Regions from separate parts of the Nitratidesulfovibrio termitidis HI1 genome, predicted to be linked through region 1. Evidence: predicted binding sites of a transcription regulator. Region 1 holds the regulator's gene; each other region holds the start of a gene.

Region 1 (5,409 bases):
CTTCAGCAGGCGGGAGATGTGGGCCAGAATGCGCAGGTGCATGCCCGCCACCTGCTCCGGGGCCAGCACCAGGAAAAAGAGGTGGCAGGGTTTCATGTCCAGCGCATCGAAGTCGATGCCCGGCACGCTGCGCCCCACGGCCACCACGATGTCGCTGATGTTGGCCAGCTTGCCGTGGGGAATGGCCACGCCGTCGCCTATGCCGGTGGTTCCCAGCGACTCGCGGTCGTGCAGCACGCCCAGCGCAACGGCGGCATCCACTTCGGGATGCCGCCGCACCACGGCCTGCACGAGTTCCGCCAGCACCTCTTTCTTGGTGCCGGCGGAGAGCTCGGGCAGGATCAGATCATCGTGAAGATACTCCGAAAGCCTCATGTATGGTGCCTAGACGACCGGATCGATAAGGCCGAAATCGCCGTTACGACGCCGGTAGATGATGTTGACGCGTTCCACCTCGGCGTTCAGGAACACCAGGAACTCGTTGTCGCTCTGGTCGAGCTGCATGGCCGCTTCATCCATGTGCATGGGCTTGGGGGCGAAATGGTCGGTACCGGTGATGGTCCGCTCGTCGCCTTGGCCCATGGTGCCGAAGGTGAACACGTCGATGCCCTTGCCCAGCTTGTCGGACTGCACGGAACGGCGACGGTCCTTCTGCTTTTCGACCTGCTTGCGCAGCTGCGATTCCAGCTTTTCCAGCACCAGGTCGATGGTGGCGTACATGTCTTCGGACTGTTCGACGGCGGAGAAGGTAAAGCCGTCGCCAGCCATCTGCACTTCCGCCTTGTGGCGGAACTTGTCGACGGAAAGGTTCACCTGCATTTCCAGGGCGGACTTGCCGACGAACCGGCCAAGCTTTTCAAGACGGCGGCGGGCGTACTTCTTCAGGTGGTCGGAGGGTTCGAAGTTCTTGAAGGTGAAGGCGATGTTCATACGCACCTCCTGCGGTGAGAGTGGGAATGCGGTGCGCGGCCTGCACTTGTGGTGCTGCTGCCGGATGCCCCGCTGGAGACGGATATCGCCCTGCGCCGGGTGCGGCGCGGGGGGCAGCCCGTCAGAACAGTTCCTTCCGCTTGGAAGAGGAGGGAATGTCCATGGCAGTACGATACTTCGCAACGGTCCTGCGGGCAATATTGACTTTGAGCTGATCCTTCAAAATTTCGCCGATGCGCTCGTCGCTCAGCGGTTCGCGCGGGTCTTCGTCGCCGATCAGCTTCTTGATCAGCGCCTTGACGCTCTCGGAACCCACCTGGCTGCCGTCGTCCAGTTCCAGCGCACTGTTGAAGAAGAACTTCAACTCCATGATGCCGTGCGGCGTGGCCACGTACTTGCCGGTGGTAATGCGGCTGACGGTGGATTCATGCATGCCGATGTCGTCGGCGATGTCCTTCAGGATGAGCGGCTTCAGGCGCGAAACCCCGTCCTCGAAAAAGCCGCGCTGGTACTTCACGATGGATTCCACCACCTTGTACAGTGTACGCTGGCGCTGGTACAGGCTCTTGATGAGCCACGAGGCGGAGCGCATCTTTTCCTGGAAATATTCGCGTTCGCCCGCCGAAGCGGCCGCTGCGGCGGAGCGCTCGTACATGGTGCTCAACTGCAGGTGCGGCAGGCCGTCCTCGTTGAGCATGATGATGAAATCGTCGTCGTACTTGTAGACGTACACGTCGGGGCTGACGAACTGGGGGTCGCCCCCGCCGTAACTGGCGCCAGGCATGGGGTCCAGGGTCTGGATGAGGTCCAGATACTCCTTCAGGTCCTCCATGGTCAGGCGGAACTTGCGCAACAACGGCTTGTAGCGGCGCTTCTCCAGGTCTTCCAGGTGGTCGCGCACCAGTTCCACCAGCACCCTGTCGCGCGTGTAGCCCAGCATTTCTATCTGGACCAGCAGGCATTCCTGCGCGGTGCGCGCGGCCACGCCCACGGGGTCGAAGCGCTGCACGGCGTGCAGTACGGGGTCCACCTCGCCGGGGGTGACCCCCGCCATTTCGGCGATATCGTCCACCGTGGCGTGCAAATAGCCGGACGAAGCGATGTTGCCGATGATCACCTCGCCGATGTCCTTCTGCCGCTCGGTCAGCGAGGACAGGCGCAACTGCCACATCAGGTGCCCTTCCAGCGAGGGCTTGGCGGCGTAGCGCGCCTCGAACGAGGTCATTTCCTCGGGCAGTTCCGATTCGCGCACCGTGGACTGGCGGCTGGTGCTGGCGAAGTCGCCAAGGTAGTCTTCCCAGTCGGCATCGCGGGCGATTTCACGGTCGTAGGCGACATCCGCGGCAGGTTCGGCGGCTTCGCGCTGGTCGGGGGCCTCCTGCTGCGGCCCGTCGTCCTGGGCTTCTTCCAGAAACGGGTTTTCCAGCATTTCCTGCTGCACCGTCTCGACAAGCTCCAGCCGCGAAAGCTGCAACAGCCGGATGGCCTGTTGCAGTTGCGGCGTCATCACCAATTGCTGGGTGAGCTTGAGCTGTTGCCTGAGTTCCAATGCCATGCGTGGGCAACCCCTATGGTCCTGCGCCGAGGCCTGACGGCCTTGCGCTATGACCCTGTAACCTTGCGTTGAGGCCGAACGAGATGGCGACGCGACACGAGGCGCGCCGACAAGCAAGAAACGGCCCACTGTAGAAATGTGTTCCCTTCCCCAAGAGGTTAGGCAAACCATGCCATAGAAGCAAGATGTATGCAACCGCTGTCGCCAACACGTCGCAATCCCTCATTGCCATCCTGAAATCGATCGGCGGCACCGTGCAGCGCCACCCTTTTTCACGCAAGAAAAGCCGCAAGAGCCCGCAACGGATACGGCGCCCCCCGCACTGCGGAAGGCGCCGTGAAATGAAGACCGTATCGCTGCCGTCCGGCAGCGCCGCCGTGCAGGCTACAGGCAGAACCCCTCGCCCAGGTACACGTCCCGCGCACGGGGGTTGTCCACGATGTCCGCGGGGGCGCCTTCCAGAATCACCTCGCCCTGATGCACCAGGTAGGCCCGGTCACAGATGTGCAGGGTTTCACGCACGTTGTGGTCGGAGATGAGCACGCCGATGCCCCGGTTGCGCAGGCCGGTGATGAGCTGCTGGATGTCGTCCACGGCCAGCGGGTCGATACCGGCAAAGGGTTCGTCCAGCAGGATGAACTTGGGTTCGCGGATCATGGACCGGGCAATTTCCAGTCGTCGCCGCTCACCGCCGGAAAGGTGCATGGCCACGGAGTTGGCCAGGTGGGTGATGCCGAAGTCCTCCAGCAGCATGTCGCCGCGCTCTTTCTGCTGCGCCTTGGAAAGGCCGGTGTGCTCAAGAATCATCTGAAGATTCTGGCGTACCGTAAGACGGCGGAAGATGGAACTTTCCTGCGGCAGATAGCTCAGCCCCACCCGTGCCCGTTCGTGCAGGGGCCAGTCGGCGATGTCGCGGCCATCCAGCTCGACCCGTCCCGATGTCGGCTTGATGATGCCGATGAGCATGTAGAACGTGGTGGTCTTGCCCGCGCCGTTGGGACCCAGCAGGCCCACGGTCTCGCCCTGGGTCACCGCCAGCGATACGCCGCGCACCACCTCGCGCTGGCCGAACTGCTTGTGCAGGTCTTCTCCGCGCAGCACCGAACTCACTGGGCAGCCCCCTTGGGGGCGGCAGCGCCCGCGGAGGCGTCCTGTGTGTCCTTGGTGCCCTTGGAATCGGGCGTGGCCTTGGAATCGGACTTGGCCTTGGAATCGCCAAGGGGGTTCACGTCGCCGGACGAAGTGAACACCGCCTGCACCCGCTTGGTGGAGGTGCCGCGCACCTCGCTGCGGTTCTCGCGGGTGTAGAAGGTGATGACGTCGCCCTTGATGCTGTTCTCGCCTTCGTGCAGCACGGGGTTGCCTTCCATGACCAGCACGGCGTTGTCCACGGTGTAGGTGGCCTTCTCGCATTCACCGGTGCGGTTCTCGCGCTTCATGCGCACGTTGCGCTCGGCCACCATGCGGTCGATCTCGCCCGCGTCCATGCCACCGGGCCCAGCAGAACCGGCCGAGCTGGACGAACTGGACGAGGCAGACGCATCCGCCCCCTGCCCCGCCCCGGCCTTGCCGGGCTTGGCCGCCTTCTTGCGCAGGTGCAGGGTAATCTTTTCGGCCCACATCTCGAAGTCGGGCCGCTGGACGTACACGTCGCCTTCGAAGATCACCACCTGGCCCTTGGCGTCGTACTGCATGCGGTCGGACTTGACGGCGGTGGGCACGTCCCGGCGCACCTCGGTGCCCGACTTGGCGTCCGCCGCCACGGCGGGAACGGAAAAGGTCAACAGCAGCGCCACGCACAGCGCGGAGCGGATGCCGGTATGTCTCATTGCCTGGTCTCCTGCTTGGTTGACTTGGAAGCGCCCGTGCCCTGTTGTGCGGCCTTGGCCGCAGGGGTCTTCTGGGCCGGTTTCTTGTTCTCCGGCGCCTTCTGAACGGCCTTCTTTTGCACGGCGGCCTTCTGGGAGGACTCTTTGTGGGACGCCTGAGGAGCGGTGGCCTTGCCCGACACGGGCTGATCGTTTTCGCCGCCAGTACGCGGGGCCAGCAACATGGACACACCGTCGCTGCCGCGCAGCACGTCGGCGGCCATGTCCCATTCCAGCCTGGTGGCGTTGCCCGAAAGGCTCTGCCCCTCTATGCGCGCCCCTTCCGGAAAATACATGGTCCGGCTGGTGCCGTTGTACACCATCAGATGGGCAAACAGTTCGTGGCGGTCGTGGGTGGCATGCACCTCGTCCCACATGCGCATCATCTGCGCCTGCTGCTGCACTTCGCCCTTTCTGGCCACGATGTGCAGCTGTTTGCCGCCGTCCATCTGGTAGACGATGTCGGGGCTGTCCACGTCGATGATGTTGTTGTTCTGGTGCAGTTGCGCCCAGGTGGCCTTCAGTCGCCACAGTTCGATGCCCTTTTCGCCCTGCACCAGTTCAATGCCCTTCATGGCCACGCCCACGGCCTCTTCCAGCGTGGCGGGGTCTGTGGCGGCCCCGGCCATGGCCGATTCCAGCGCCTTGCGCATTCCTGCCTGCCAGCGCCACACCGCGGCACCGCCGACAACCAGCGCCACCAGCAGCAGAATCAACAGCGTACGGCGTCTCATGCCTGCTCCGGCCAGCTTTCCAGCATGCGATCCAGCAGCCCCTGCTCGCTCAGCAGAAAACGGATTGCCTCGCGCACTGCGCCGTGCCCGCCGTTGGCGGTGGTTATGTAGCGCGCCAGGGCCTTGACCTCGGGCTGGGCATTGGCAACGGCCATGGGCAGACCCACCAGCTTCAGGGGGCCGAAGTCCACCCAGTCGTCGCCAAGGTAGGCCACCTGCGGCCATTCAAGATGGTACTTGCGGCGGATACCGTCGATGCACTCCGACTTGTCCAGAAAACCGGCATGGTAGTCCTTGATGCCCAGGCCGCGGATGCGCGCTT
Region 2 (5,409 bases), 2.2 Mb from region 1:
CGGTGAAGGCAAAGCCTTCCTTGCGCAGCTTGGCCAGGCCCTTGATGGCTTCCTTGGTGTTTTCGCCGATGATGAAGGTGCGGGCCATGCCTTCGATGTTGGACCGGATGAACTTGCCCATGAGCATGCCGGTGAAGGCCCCGCCGAAACCGGCTGCGCCCGCGCCCCACTTGAGCACGGGGGGCACGTCCGCGCCATCGGCGGAAAAGTATTCGCGGATGTGGCGGGTGAGCGCCTCGGAGGTGTTCAGGTAGGGCAGGACGTCCACGAAGCGGAACAGCTGGACCTTGAAGCCCTCGTTCTGCATGGCCCAGTCCATGACCTTGCCTGTCCAGAAGCCCTTGTTGAAAATGGACGGGGCTTCGCCGCTGATGCTCTTGAAAAATTCCTTGCCGCGCTCGACGATGCGGGCATCAAGATGCTGTTCCATGCGGTTCCTCCTGGGCGTCGCGCGGGGGTGGTCCCGGCGGGTGCGGTGTGGGTGCGAGTCTTGCGGTGTGGTGAAAAGGCTCCTGCTGTGTCGCGCGGCGGCGGGGCGGGCGGTCCGCTTTCCGTACCGTCGTGAGGCATGATTTTTCGATATTCGGAATGGTTGTAGGCGCTGGAATGCCAGAAATCAAGCCCGCGCCGGGTCGGAGTGGAGCGGTCGCTCTTGCGTCCAGACGGGCCGGGGCCTGGCGGGCTATGGGCTGTTTTCGGGGACGGATGCCGGGCCGGGAGAACTGCGGCAGGTAATAGGAACAACGCGGTCAAACCGGACAAACCGACCAGACCAGAGAAGTCAGACAGGCCAGAAAAGCCGCATGAGCCGGGCTGGCGAACAGAACGGAAAAGGGCCGTCCGTGTCGTGCGACGCGGGCGGCCCTCTGCTTCAGTCATGCGGGGCGCGGAGGCGGGAAGGCGGGAAGTCCTCTGTGAAGGGTGAAGGCTGATCAATGCGCCCCGAAGGTTTCGTCCTTGTCCGGGCTACTGGTTGGCCTGGGGCATCACGCCGTCATGCATGGGGCCGTGGCCCATGCCCTGGCCGCCCATCATGCCACCCTGGCCGCCCATTCCGCCCATTCCGCCATGACCCATGCCGTGGCCACCCATCATGCCGCCGCCCATGCCCATGTGGCCCATGCGGCCGTAACCGGGGTTGACGCCCACTTCCTTTTCCAGGCGGGTGTCGAGAGCGGTGTATTCGTTGCGGATCTGGGTGCGCAGGTCGGACAGTTCGCCCGTCAGCTTGGTGATGGCTTCAGGCTTGGTGTTGGGGTTGCCGGACAGGGCGTTCAGTTCGGTGCGCTTGGCCCAGGCCTTGTCCTTCAGCGGCTGGATGCGGGCGTCCGCTTCCTTGTAGATGGCGTCGTACTTGGCCTGCTTTTCCGGGGTCAGGGCGTTGTACACCGCGCCGGTGGCGCAACGACCGCCCATGCCCATGCCGCCCATGCGGGCAAAGGCGCTGTCGGTGATGCCGGTGAAGGCGAGCAGGCCCGCAAGGGCGACGGTGCCGAGGACGAGATGCTTGGTCTTCATGATGTGTGCTCCTGTACGGTTGGTTGATTCGTTGCCGCATTCCAAATGATCTTTTCGCCCGTTGGCTGCGTCAAACTTCACCAGCCACTTCGGTCAAATACGATTAGAGTATGCTCCCTCGTGGCAGGCTCGTTTTCCTTGCCAACGAACGAAAATCCTCATTTGGAAACAGCCCCTGATGTCTTCGCTGCATGCACCATGTACTGTGGTGCGGGGCTGGTGCGCTTGTTGCTTGACCCGGTAAAAGCAACCGGCGTGCCAAGGTACATGAATCGTATACAATATGCTGTAATTGCAGGTGAAATTTGTTTTTGTTCCATCCCGAAATGCCGGCAGCAGTCTGCACGAAAACCATGCACATGTATAAAAACTATACGCAGCCGCGCGGGTAGCGTATGAAAATCGAACAGGCGTCGCGGTATCGTACAGCCTAGCCCCTGGGCGGACACCGCACACCGCAAGGAACTCCCATGCGTATCAACAAGGCGGCCAACGCGCCGCTGCCTTCGCCGTGGCTGATCATCGGGGCAACGGCGGCCCTGGCCCTGGTGCTGGCCGTGCTGACCGTGCTGAACCACGATGGCGAGCAGGAATCCATGCGGCGCATCCTTTCCGAAAAGGGTGCTTCGCTGATCCGGGCCTTCGAGGCCGGTGCGCGCACCGGGCTGCGCGGGCGCGCCGGAGGCGAGCTGCGTTTGCAGATATTGCTGGAGGAAATGGCCGACCAGCCGGACATCCAGTTCATCGCCGTCACCGACAGGCAGGGCGTGGTGCTGGCCCACAGCGATCCGCAGTGGATCGGCCGTCCCCTGGTCGACCCGGCCACCATGGCGGCCTTGGCGGTGCCCCCGCCGCCCGCTCCTTTGGGGCGTGACGGGAATCAGCAGCCGCGCGACGAGGTCGGCTGGCGGCTGATGGAGGCGGGCGGCCAGCGCGCCTTTCTGGTGTACCGTACCTTCATTCCCTTGCAGCGCACAGCCCGGCACATGGATCTGGGGAGCATGGGCGGCCACATGATGGGGCACGGCATGCGTGACCGCGGGCATGGCGGTCAGCCGGGGGGCCAAATTGGCGGCATGTCGGGCGGCATGATGATGGGGGGCATGCCCGGCTGGCTGCGCCGCGAGATGGAGGCGGACTCCCAGGCTGACCGCGATGCCCCGCCCCCGGTGATCATCGTGGCGCTGGACACGGCCCCCTTCGACGCGGCCCAGGCGTCCGACCGCCAGCATACCCTGATCATGCTGTCCATCCTGGCCCTGCTGGGCGGGGCCGGTGCGCTTTCGCTGTTGTGGTCGCGCCATGCCCGCGCCTCGCGGCGGCTGGTGCGGCAGGCCCAGTCCTTTGCCCTGCACGTGGTCACCAGCCTGCCCGACGGGCTGGTGGTGCTGGACGGCGCGGGCCGCGTGGCCACCTGCAACGCGGCGGCGCGCGACCTGCTGCGTCTGGGCGATGGCGTGACCGCCGGGGCCGCGCCGGAAGCGGTGCTGCCCCCCCCGCTGGCGGAACTGGCCGGGCGGTTGACCCGCGGAACGCCTGGCGATGGAGATGCCGATGCCGCTCCGTCCTTCGGAACGGAAGTGACCCTGGATTGCCCCGTGGCGGGCGGCCCGCCCGTGCCCATGAGCGTGCGCGGGGTGCGCATTGCCGCCGGAGACGCCGCCGACGCCGGGGCCATCCTGATCCTGCGCGACCTGCGCGAGGTGCGCCGCCTGCAGGACGAGGTGCGCCGCCGCGAAAAGCTGGCCGCCATCGGCAGCCTGGCCGCCGGGGTGGCCCACGAACTGCGCAACCCGCTCAGCTCCATCAAGGGCTATGCCACCTATTTCGGCAGCCGCTTCGCCGAGGGCAGCGAAGACCGCGAGGCCGCACGGGTGATGGTGCAGGAGGTGGAGCGGCTGAACCGGGTCATCTCCGATCTCATCGGCTTGTCCCGACCTTCGGACATTGCTCCCCGTCCGGTGGACGCCGGATTTCTGGTGCACCACGTGCTGCGGCTGGTGCGGCAGGACGCCGCCCATCGGGGCGTGGCCGTGCGGGTGGAGACGCCGGCCGGCATGCCAGACGGGATGCCAGACGGGCTGCGCGCTGGAGCGGAAGGCGGTGTGCCCGGCGCCCTGCCCCGGGTCATGCTGGACCCGGACCGTTTTTCGCAGGCGCTGCTCAACGTGTTCCTGAACGCGCTGGAAGCCATGCCCCACGGCGGCGAACTGGCCGTGCGCTTGGCCGCCGCGCCGGGCAACCGCATTGCGGTTTCGGTGCGCGACACGGGCACCGGCATTGCGCCGGAGCACCTGGCCACCATCTTCGACCCCTATTTCACCACCAAGAGCCAGGGCACTGGCCTGGGCCTTGCCATCGTGCACAAGATCGTGGAGGCCCACGGCGGCGAGATGTCGCTGCGCTCAACCCTTGGCCAGGGCACGGAGATCACCTTCCTGCTGCCCGCCGAACCGGTGCAGGGGCAGGAGCACGCGCGGGACGCGGCTGGCTCCGGCGCTGACGAGGTCGCTCCGGTTGCCGCTTCCGCCACGGCCCCGGCTGCAGGTCCGGCGGTATTCACCGCCGTTTCCTCCTCACGATTCGAATCTGCCGAATCTGGCGCGTCTGGCGAATCTGGCACATCTGCCGAATCTGGCGCAGCCGTCATATCCGGACGATCCGGCACTACCACAAAGGACGACACGCCATGAGCACCGCCACCATCCTCATCGTGGACGACGATATGGCGCACCGCTCCATGCTGCGCACCATGCTGCGCGGTTGGGGCTACGCCACGGAAGAAGCCGACGACGGCGAAACCGCCGTGGAAAAGGTACGCCAGCGCGCCTGGGACGCCGTGCTCATGGACGTGCGCATGGCCCGCATGGACGGCATTGCGGCGTTGCATCACATCCTGGACTGGAACCCGGCCACGCCGGTGCTGATCATGACGGCCTTCTCGTCGGTGGATACCGCCGTGGAGGCCCTGCGCACCGGGGCCTACGATTATCTGACCAAGCCGCTGGACTTCGACGTGCTGCGCCACACCCTGGAACGGGCGCTGGACCACACCCGCCTGGCCAGCGAAAACCGCGAACTGCGCGAGCGACTGTCGTCACAGGGGGGGCAGGGGGCAGCGGGAGCGCCGTACGGCATCATCGGACGCAGCGCGCCCATGCACGAACTGGTGGAGATGATCGCCACCGTGGCCCCCTCCGAGGCCACCGTGCTGATTACCGGCGAATCGGGCACCGGCAAGGAACTGGTGGCCCGGGCCCTGCACTCCGCCAGTCATCGGGCCACGAAGCCGCTGGTCACCGTGAACTGCGCCGCACTGACCGAAACCCTGCTGGAATCGGAACTGTTCGGCCACGAGCGCGGGGCCTTTACCGGGGCCGACCGGCGGCGAGAGGGGCGTTTCGTGCAGGCCGACGGCGGCACCCTGTTCCTGGACGAGATAGGCGAGATGCCCCTGACGTTGCAGGCAAAACTGCTGCGCGCCCTGCAACAGGGCGAGGTGCAGCGGGTGGGCAGCGACACCCCGCTCACCGTGGATGTGCGGGTCATTGCCGCCACCAACCGCGACCTGCGCGAAGAGGCGGCGGCGGGGCGGTTCAGGGAAGACCTGTACTACCGGCTCAACGTCATCGCCGTGCACGTGCCCGCCCTGCGCGAGCGCGCGGGTGACGTGCCCCTGCTGGCCGCGTTCTTTCTGGACCGCTATACCGAAAAGAACCGCAAGCACCTCAAGGGGTTCACCCCGCAGGCCATGGACCTGCTGTTGCGCCACGACTGGCCGGGCAACGTGCGCGAACTGGAGAACGCCATCGAGCGCGCCGTGATCCTGGCCACCGGCGACTACGTGACCGGGCGCGAACTGCCGCTGCATTTCGGAAACGGGAGCGGCGG
Region 3 (5,409 bases), 2.8 Mb from region 1:
GCGGCGAAACCAAGTCGCTGGTGGTCGCCACCCTTGGCAGCTCCACCGACAGCCAGCGCATGGATTCGCTGGTGGGCGACGTGACCAAGAAGTTCATGCTGCACTACAACTTCCCCCCCTACTCGGTGGGCGAAGTGAAGATGTCGCGCGTGTCCCGCCGCGAAATCGGCCACGGCGCGCTTGCCGAAAAGGCGCTGAAGCCGGTGCTGCCCGTTGACGAATCCTTCCCCTTCACCCTGCGCGTGGTGGCGGAAACCATGGAATCCAACGGTTCCTCGTCCATGGCCGCCGTGTGCGGCGGCAGCCTTTCGCTGATGGACGCGGGCGTGCCCGTCACCGCCCCGGTAGCTGGCGTGGCCATGGGCCTGATCAAGGAAGAGGGCGAGTACCTGGTGCTCACCGACATCCTTGGCGATGAAGACGCCCTCGGCGACATGGACTTCAAGATCGCGGGCACTGCCGAAGGCATCACCGCCGTCCAGATGGACATCAAGATCACCGGCCTGCCCACCGACGTCATGGCCCGCGCCATGGCCCAGGCCCGCGAGGCGCGCCTGCACATCCTGGCCGAAATGGCCAAGGTGCTGGAAGCCCCGCGCACCGAGCTGTCCAAGTACGCGCCGCAGCATGCCGAGGTGTTCGTCAACCCCGACGTCATCCGCATCATCATCGGCCCCGGCGGCAAGAACATCAAGGCCATCACCGCTGCCACCGGCGCGTCCATCGACATCGAGGACAGCGGCAAGGTCTCCATCTTCGCCCCCACTTACGAAGCCATGGAAATGGCCCGCGAAATGGTGCAGTACTACGACCAGCGCGCGGAACTGGGCAAGAACTACGTGGGCAAGGTGCGCAAGGTGCTGGAAATCGGCGCCATCGTCGAAATCCTGCCCAACCTCGAAGCCCTGGTGCACATCTCGCAGCTGGACACCAACCGCGTGGAACAGGCTGGCGACGTGGCGCGCCTTGGCGAAGACATGACCGTGAAGGTCATCGAGATCAACGGCGACCGCATCCGTGCCAGCCGCAAGGCCGTGCTGCTGGAAGAGCAGGGCGTCGAATGGAACCCCGAAGACACTGCCCGCCCCTCCGGCCCGCCGCGTGACCGTGGGGACAGGGGCGACCGTGGTGATCGCGGTGGCCGTGGCGACCGTGGTGACCGGGGCGGCGACCGCCGTGGCGGCGATCGCGGTGGCCGTGGTGGCGACCGTGGCCGTGGCGGCGACCGCCGCTAGGCGCACCGCATCACAGCAAAGCGCAATACAGACGGGCGCGGGGAGATATCCCCGCGCCCGTTTTTCATTGCCGCGCCGCACGGCCTGGCGGGGGGAACGCCCGCACGGCTTAGCGGCTTGGCATCAATGATCGCAGGTGTTCGCGCCAAGATCCAGCCGGTTGCCGAACCACGCGGCCACAATATCTGCCGGGTCTGCGGCGGAAGCGCCCACCAGCACCTGTACGCCCCGCTCTTCCAGCAACTGGCGGGCCCGTGCCCCCATGCCCCCGGCGATGACCAGCCGGGTTCCCGTGTCCGCGATCCACGCGGGCAGCACGCCCGGCTCGTGCGGCGGGGGCGTCAGCAGTTCCTGTCCCTTCACGGTGCCGTCGCCCGGGTCCACGGTCAGCACGGCAAACTGCTCGCAATGGCCGAAGTGCTGGCACAGCCTGCCCGCCGCCAGCGGTATGGCGATCTTCATGTCCGATGCTCCTTGCGACGCAGGGCCGCCGTTGCTGTTGGCCGGGGTGCCCGGTATGGAATCGCCGGGCTTTCCGGAATCACCAGCCGGGCACACCGCCCCGGCGGCGCCCACCACCGGCTGAAAGGCCCGGATTACCGGATGCACCGGTTCCTGTCCGCCGGACGGGTCCGCCTCCAGCAGACTGTGCCCGGCATCACCGGCACTGGTCAGATCGGGGTGCAGGGGAATGCTGCCCAGAAACGGCACGCCGGTCTCACGGGCCAGCTGCTGGCCGCCCCCGGCGGGAAACAGCGGGGTCAGTTCGCCGCATTTGGGGCACACATAGCCGCCCATGTTCTCGACAATGCCCAGGATGGGGTTGCCGAGCTGGCGGCAGAACCCCACGGACCGGCGCACGTCGTCCACGGCCACGCCCTGCGGCGTGGTGACGATGACCGCGTGTGCATCCTCACCCAGCAGTTGCAGCACCGAAAGCGGCTCGTCCCCGGTGCCGGGGGGGCAGTCCACCACCAGCACGTCCAGATCGCCCCAGCGCACGTCCACCAGAAACTGGCGCACCATGCCCATCTTCACCGGGCCGCGCCAGATCACCGGCACTTCCGGGTCGGGCAGAAAGAACCCCAGCGACATCACCCGCAGGTTCGGCCCCGCGCTTACCGGGGCCATCCAGCCATCGCCCGCCACGGGCCGGGCCCGGCCAAGCCCCAGCATGCGCGGCACGCTGGGACCGTGCACGTCCACGTCCAGCAGGCCCACCTTGCGCCCGGTGCGGGCAAGCCCCACGGCAAGGTTCACGGCCACGGTGCTCTTGCCCACGCCGCCCTTGCCGCTCAGCACCACCAGCCTGGCGCCCACCCGCCCGGCCATGCGCACCGGGGTTTCCGTGCCGTCTGCCGGGCCGTTGGCGTCATGCCCGTCATGCGCAGCATGATCCCCGTGCCCGCCGCAGCCCGATCCGGAGCAGCCCCCGGTGGCCTCCACATGCTGTTCGCCGCCGCAACCGGCCCCGCCACAGCCGCAACGGTGCTCCTGTTCGTGCGTGTCCGTACCCATGGCTACCAGTGTCCCTCCCGGTCCGGCTCCGCCGCCGGGGCCAGATTGCCGTCCGCCAGCGCCCGCAGGGCCTGACGCGCGGTGGCGTGCGTTGAAAGATAGATGGCGATGCCGCCCCGGCGCAGCGCGGTAAAGGCCTTGGGCCCCACATGGCCGGTAATCACGGCCTCGGCCCCGGCGTCGGCGGCGGCTTGCGCGGCCTGAATGCCCGCGCCCTGCGCCAGCGACATGTTGGAGGCCGCATCCAGCCTGCGCACCGCCCCCGTGGCCGTATCGCACAGCAGATAGCCCTGCGCGCGCCCGAAGCGCGGGTCCAGACGGGCATCAAGAAGGGCGTCGGCCCCCGCAACGCCGGGCGGATTGCCCGGTGCTGCGTCCTGCACGGTGATGAGAACCTGCATCCTGTCATTCTCCTGCGTTGCGACGCCGCCGCCGAAAGCAGCCCGCGCCTGTTGTGGTGCATGGGCCGCCGCGCCGTGGCCCGCCGCCCCTGCCCGGAAGCGGGCGGCAACCGGGCATGGCAAGTGTGTCCGTCCTGCCCCGGACAAGGGCGGACAACACGTCGGTCTCGCTGCCCGAAAGCCACGGCAGGACGGCTATCCCGGCCATCTCCACGGCGCTCCGCCAGCAGGGGCGAATGCCCCCGCACACCAACAGGGAAACCCCATGGCGCGACAGAACGTCGATGAGCGGCGCGGGGCCGCCATCCGGCACGGGGAGGACGGTCCGTTCCGCCGGAACGCCGCCGGTCATGCGCACGCAGCGCAGCTCGGCAGCTGTTTCCAGCAGCGTGGCAAGGCGGTCCTCGAAGCAGGCAAGGCAGACATGGGCATTCATGGTGTCCCCACGGCGCGGCGGCCGTGTCCCCCCTGAAGCATGCAGGATGCCATCCTGAAACATTATTAAATCACGGCATGTTACGCGCGCTCTGCCCTTCGAAGCACCATGCAGGCCCCATAATGGTGGCGTAAAACACGCCCACAAACGAAATACGGGCGCATTTTGCGCCCGTATTCATCCTGCAGTGACAGCACGGCAGCCACGTTTCACTCGCCACTGCCATATAACCATGCATCAGCACAGGTAAAATCTTCCCGGCCCTGCGCCCCGCGCAGGCCGCGGCCTCAATCCGCCCCGCCGCCCTTCAGGATGCGCCGCAGGGTATCCTTGGATATGTCCAGTTCGCGGCAGGCGGCCATAACCCGCCCGCCGTGCCGCCGCAACGCCTCGCGCACGGCGTCCAGCTTGGCGGTGGCCATGGTGCGCGGACTGCTTGTCACGGCCTGGGCGGGTGTGGGTCGGGCAGGCACGGCCTGGGGGGGCGTGATCCGTCCTTGCTCCGCAGCATGCGCCGTCATCTGTCCCTCGCCATATCCGGCAGGACCGGCAGCCTGGCCAACGGGCGTGCTCTGCGCACCCAGCAGGTATTCCGGCAGATGTTCCAACTGAATGAACCCGCGCTGGCACAGGATGAACGCGTACTCGACGATGTTCTCCATCTCGCGCACGTTGCCGGGGAAGGGATAGCGCAGCAGCAGGTGCAGCACGTCCTCTGACACGCCCTCGATCTCCTTGCCGCTCAGCAGGTTGCGCTGCGCCACGAAGTGGTCGAGCAGCAGGGGGATGTCCTCCGGCCGTTCACGCAGGGCGGGCAGGCGCAGCATGACCACGTTGAGCCGGTAGTACAGGTCGCTGCGGAATCCCCCCTCGCCCGCCAGGCGTTCCAGGTCACGGTTGGTGGCGGCGATGACCCGCGCGGGCGCGGCCTGGGGGCGCACCGCGCCCAGCGGCTCGTACACCTTTTCCTGCAGCACCCGCAGCAGCTTCACCTGCAGGGGCAACGGCATGTCGCCAATCTCGTCCAGAAAGATGGTGCCGTCGTCCGCAAGGGCAAAGCGGCCCGGCTTGTCGCGCCGCGCGTCGGTGAACGCCCCGGCCTTGTAGCCGAACAGTTCCGATTCCAGCAGGTGTTCCGGCAGGGCCCCGCAGTTCACCCCCACGAAGGGCCTGCCCCGCCGGGGGCTGAGGTTGTGGATGGCGCGCGCGAACAGTTCCTTGCCGGTGCCCGATTCGCCCAGCACCAGCACCGGCGCGTCGCTGGCCGCCACCTGGGGCAGGATGCCCAGCAGGCGGATCATGGCCGCGCTGCGGGTGACGATGTCCTCCACCGTGTGCTGGCCGTCCAGTTGCTTGCGCATCAGGTGCAGGGCGGACAGGTCGCGGAAGGTCTCCACCCCGCCCATCAGCCTGCCGCGCCGGTCGCGCAGGGGTGCGCCGCTGATGCTTACGGGCACCTTGCGCCCGTCCGGGCGCAGGATGAACACCGAGCGGTTGCCCAGCGGCATGTCCTGCTCGATGCACGCCCGCAGCACGCAGGCCCCGTCGCAGATGCTGGAATGGAACACGTCGCGGCAGCGCCTGCCCAGGGCCTCGTGCGGGGGCACCCCGGTGATCTCCGCCGCCGCCCGGTTGAACGAGGTGATGCGCCAGTCAAGGTCCACGGTGAACACGCCGTCGGCCACGCTTTCCATGATGGTCTCGCAGGATATGTCACGCGGCAGGGCCATGGTCCGCTCCTTGTTCCGGCGGGTGTCATCCGGATACGACGTGGAAAGTAACGCCTCACAATGTATGCAAGCACTCACCTACCACATGG

Evidence for each region. The regulator sigma-54, encoded in region 1, starts transcription at its own class of promoters, with help from an activator protein. The targets are predictions, from matches to a motif close to CTGGCACGGNNNNTGCTT.
Region 2: the regulator sigma-54 is predicted to act here: its motif matches at 1,763-1,780, upstream of DESTE_RS11280 (periplasmic heavy metal sensor).
Region 3: the regulator sigma-54 is predicted to act here: its motif matches at 3,626-3,643, upstream of DESTE_RS13400 (NifB/NifX family molybdenum-iron cluster-binding protein).

The regions. Positions count from the first base shown of each region.
Region 1 covers NZ_KI632512.1:545,398-550,806, forward strand. Annotated here, with positions in the region: gene DESTE_RS02435 (PTS sugar transporter subunit IIA) at 1-375, opposite strand, end outside; gene hpf (ribosome hibernation-promoting factor, HPF/YfiA family) at 385-930, opposite strand; gene rpoN (RNA polymerase factor sigma-54) at 1,052-2,485, opposite strand; gene lptB (LPS export ABC transporter ATP-binding protein) at 2,870-3,595, opposite strand; gene DESTE_RS02455 (LptA/OstA family protein) at 3,592-4,314, opposite strand; gene lptC (LPS export ABC transporter periplasmic protein LptC) at 4,311-5,087, opposite strand; gene DESTE_RS02465 (KdsC family phosphatase) at 5,084-5,409, opposite strand, start outside.
Region 2 covers NZ_KI632512.1:2,790,559-2,795,967, forward strand. Annotated here, with positions in the region: gene pruA (L-glutamate gamma-semialdehyde dehydrogenase) at 1-430, opposite strand, end outside; gene DESTE_RS11280 (periplasmic heavy metal sensor) at 967-1,518, opposite strand; gene DESTE_RS11285 (ATP-binding protein) at 1,989-4,211, shown strand; gene DESTE_RS11290 (sigma-54-dependent transcriptional regulator) at 4,208-5,409, shown strand, end outside.
Region 3 covers NZ_KI632512.1:3,352,008-3,357,416, reverse strand. Annotated here, with positions in the region: gene pnp (polyribonucleotide nucleotidyltransferase) at 1-1,235, shown strand, start outside; gene DESTE_RS13410 (iron-sulfur cluster carrier protein MrpORP) at 1,359-2,753, opposite strand; gene DESTE_RS13405 (NifB/NifX family molybdenum-iron cluster-binding protein) at 2,756-3,154, opposite strand; gene DESTE_RS13400 (NifB/NifX family molybdenum-iron cluster-binding protein) at 3,159-3,590, opposite strand; gene DESTE_RS13395 (sigma-54 interaction domain-containing protein) at 3,878-5,320, opposite strand.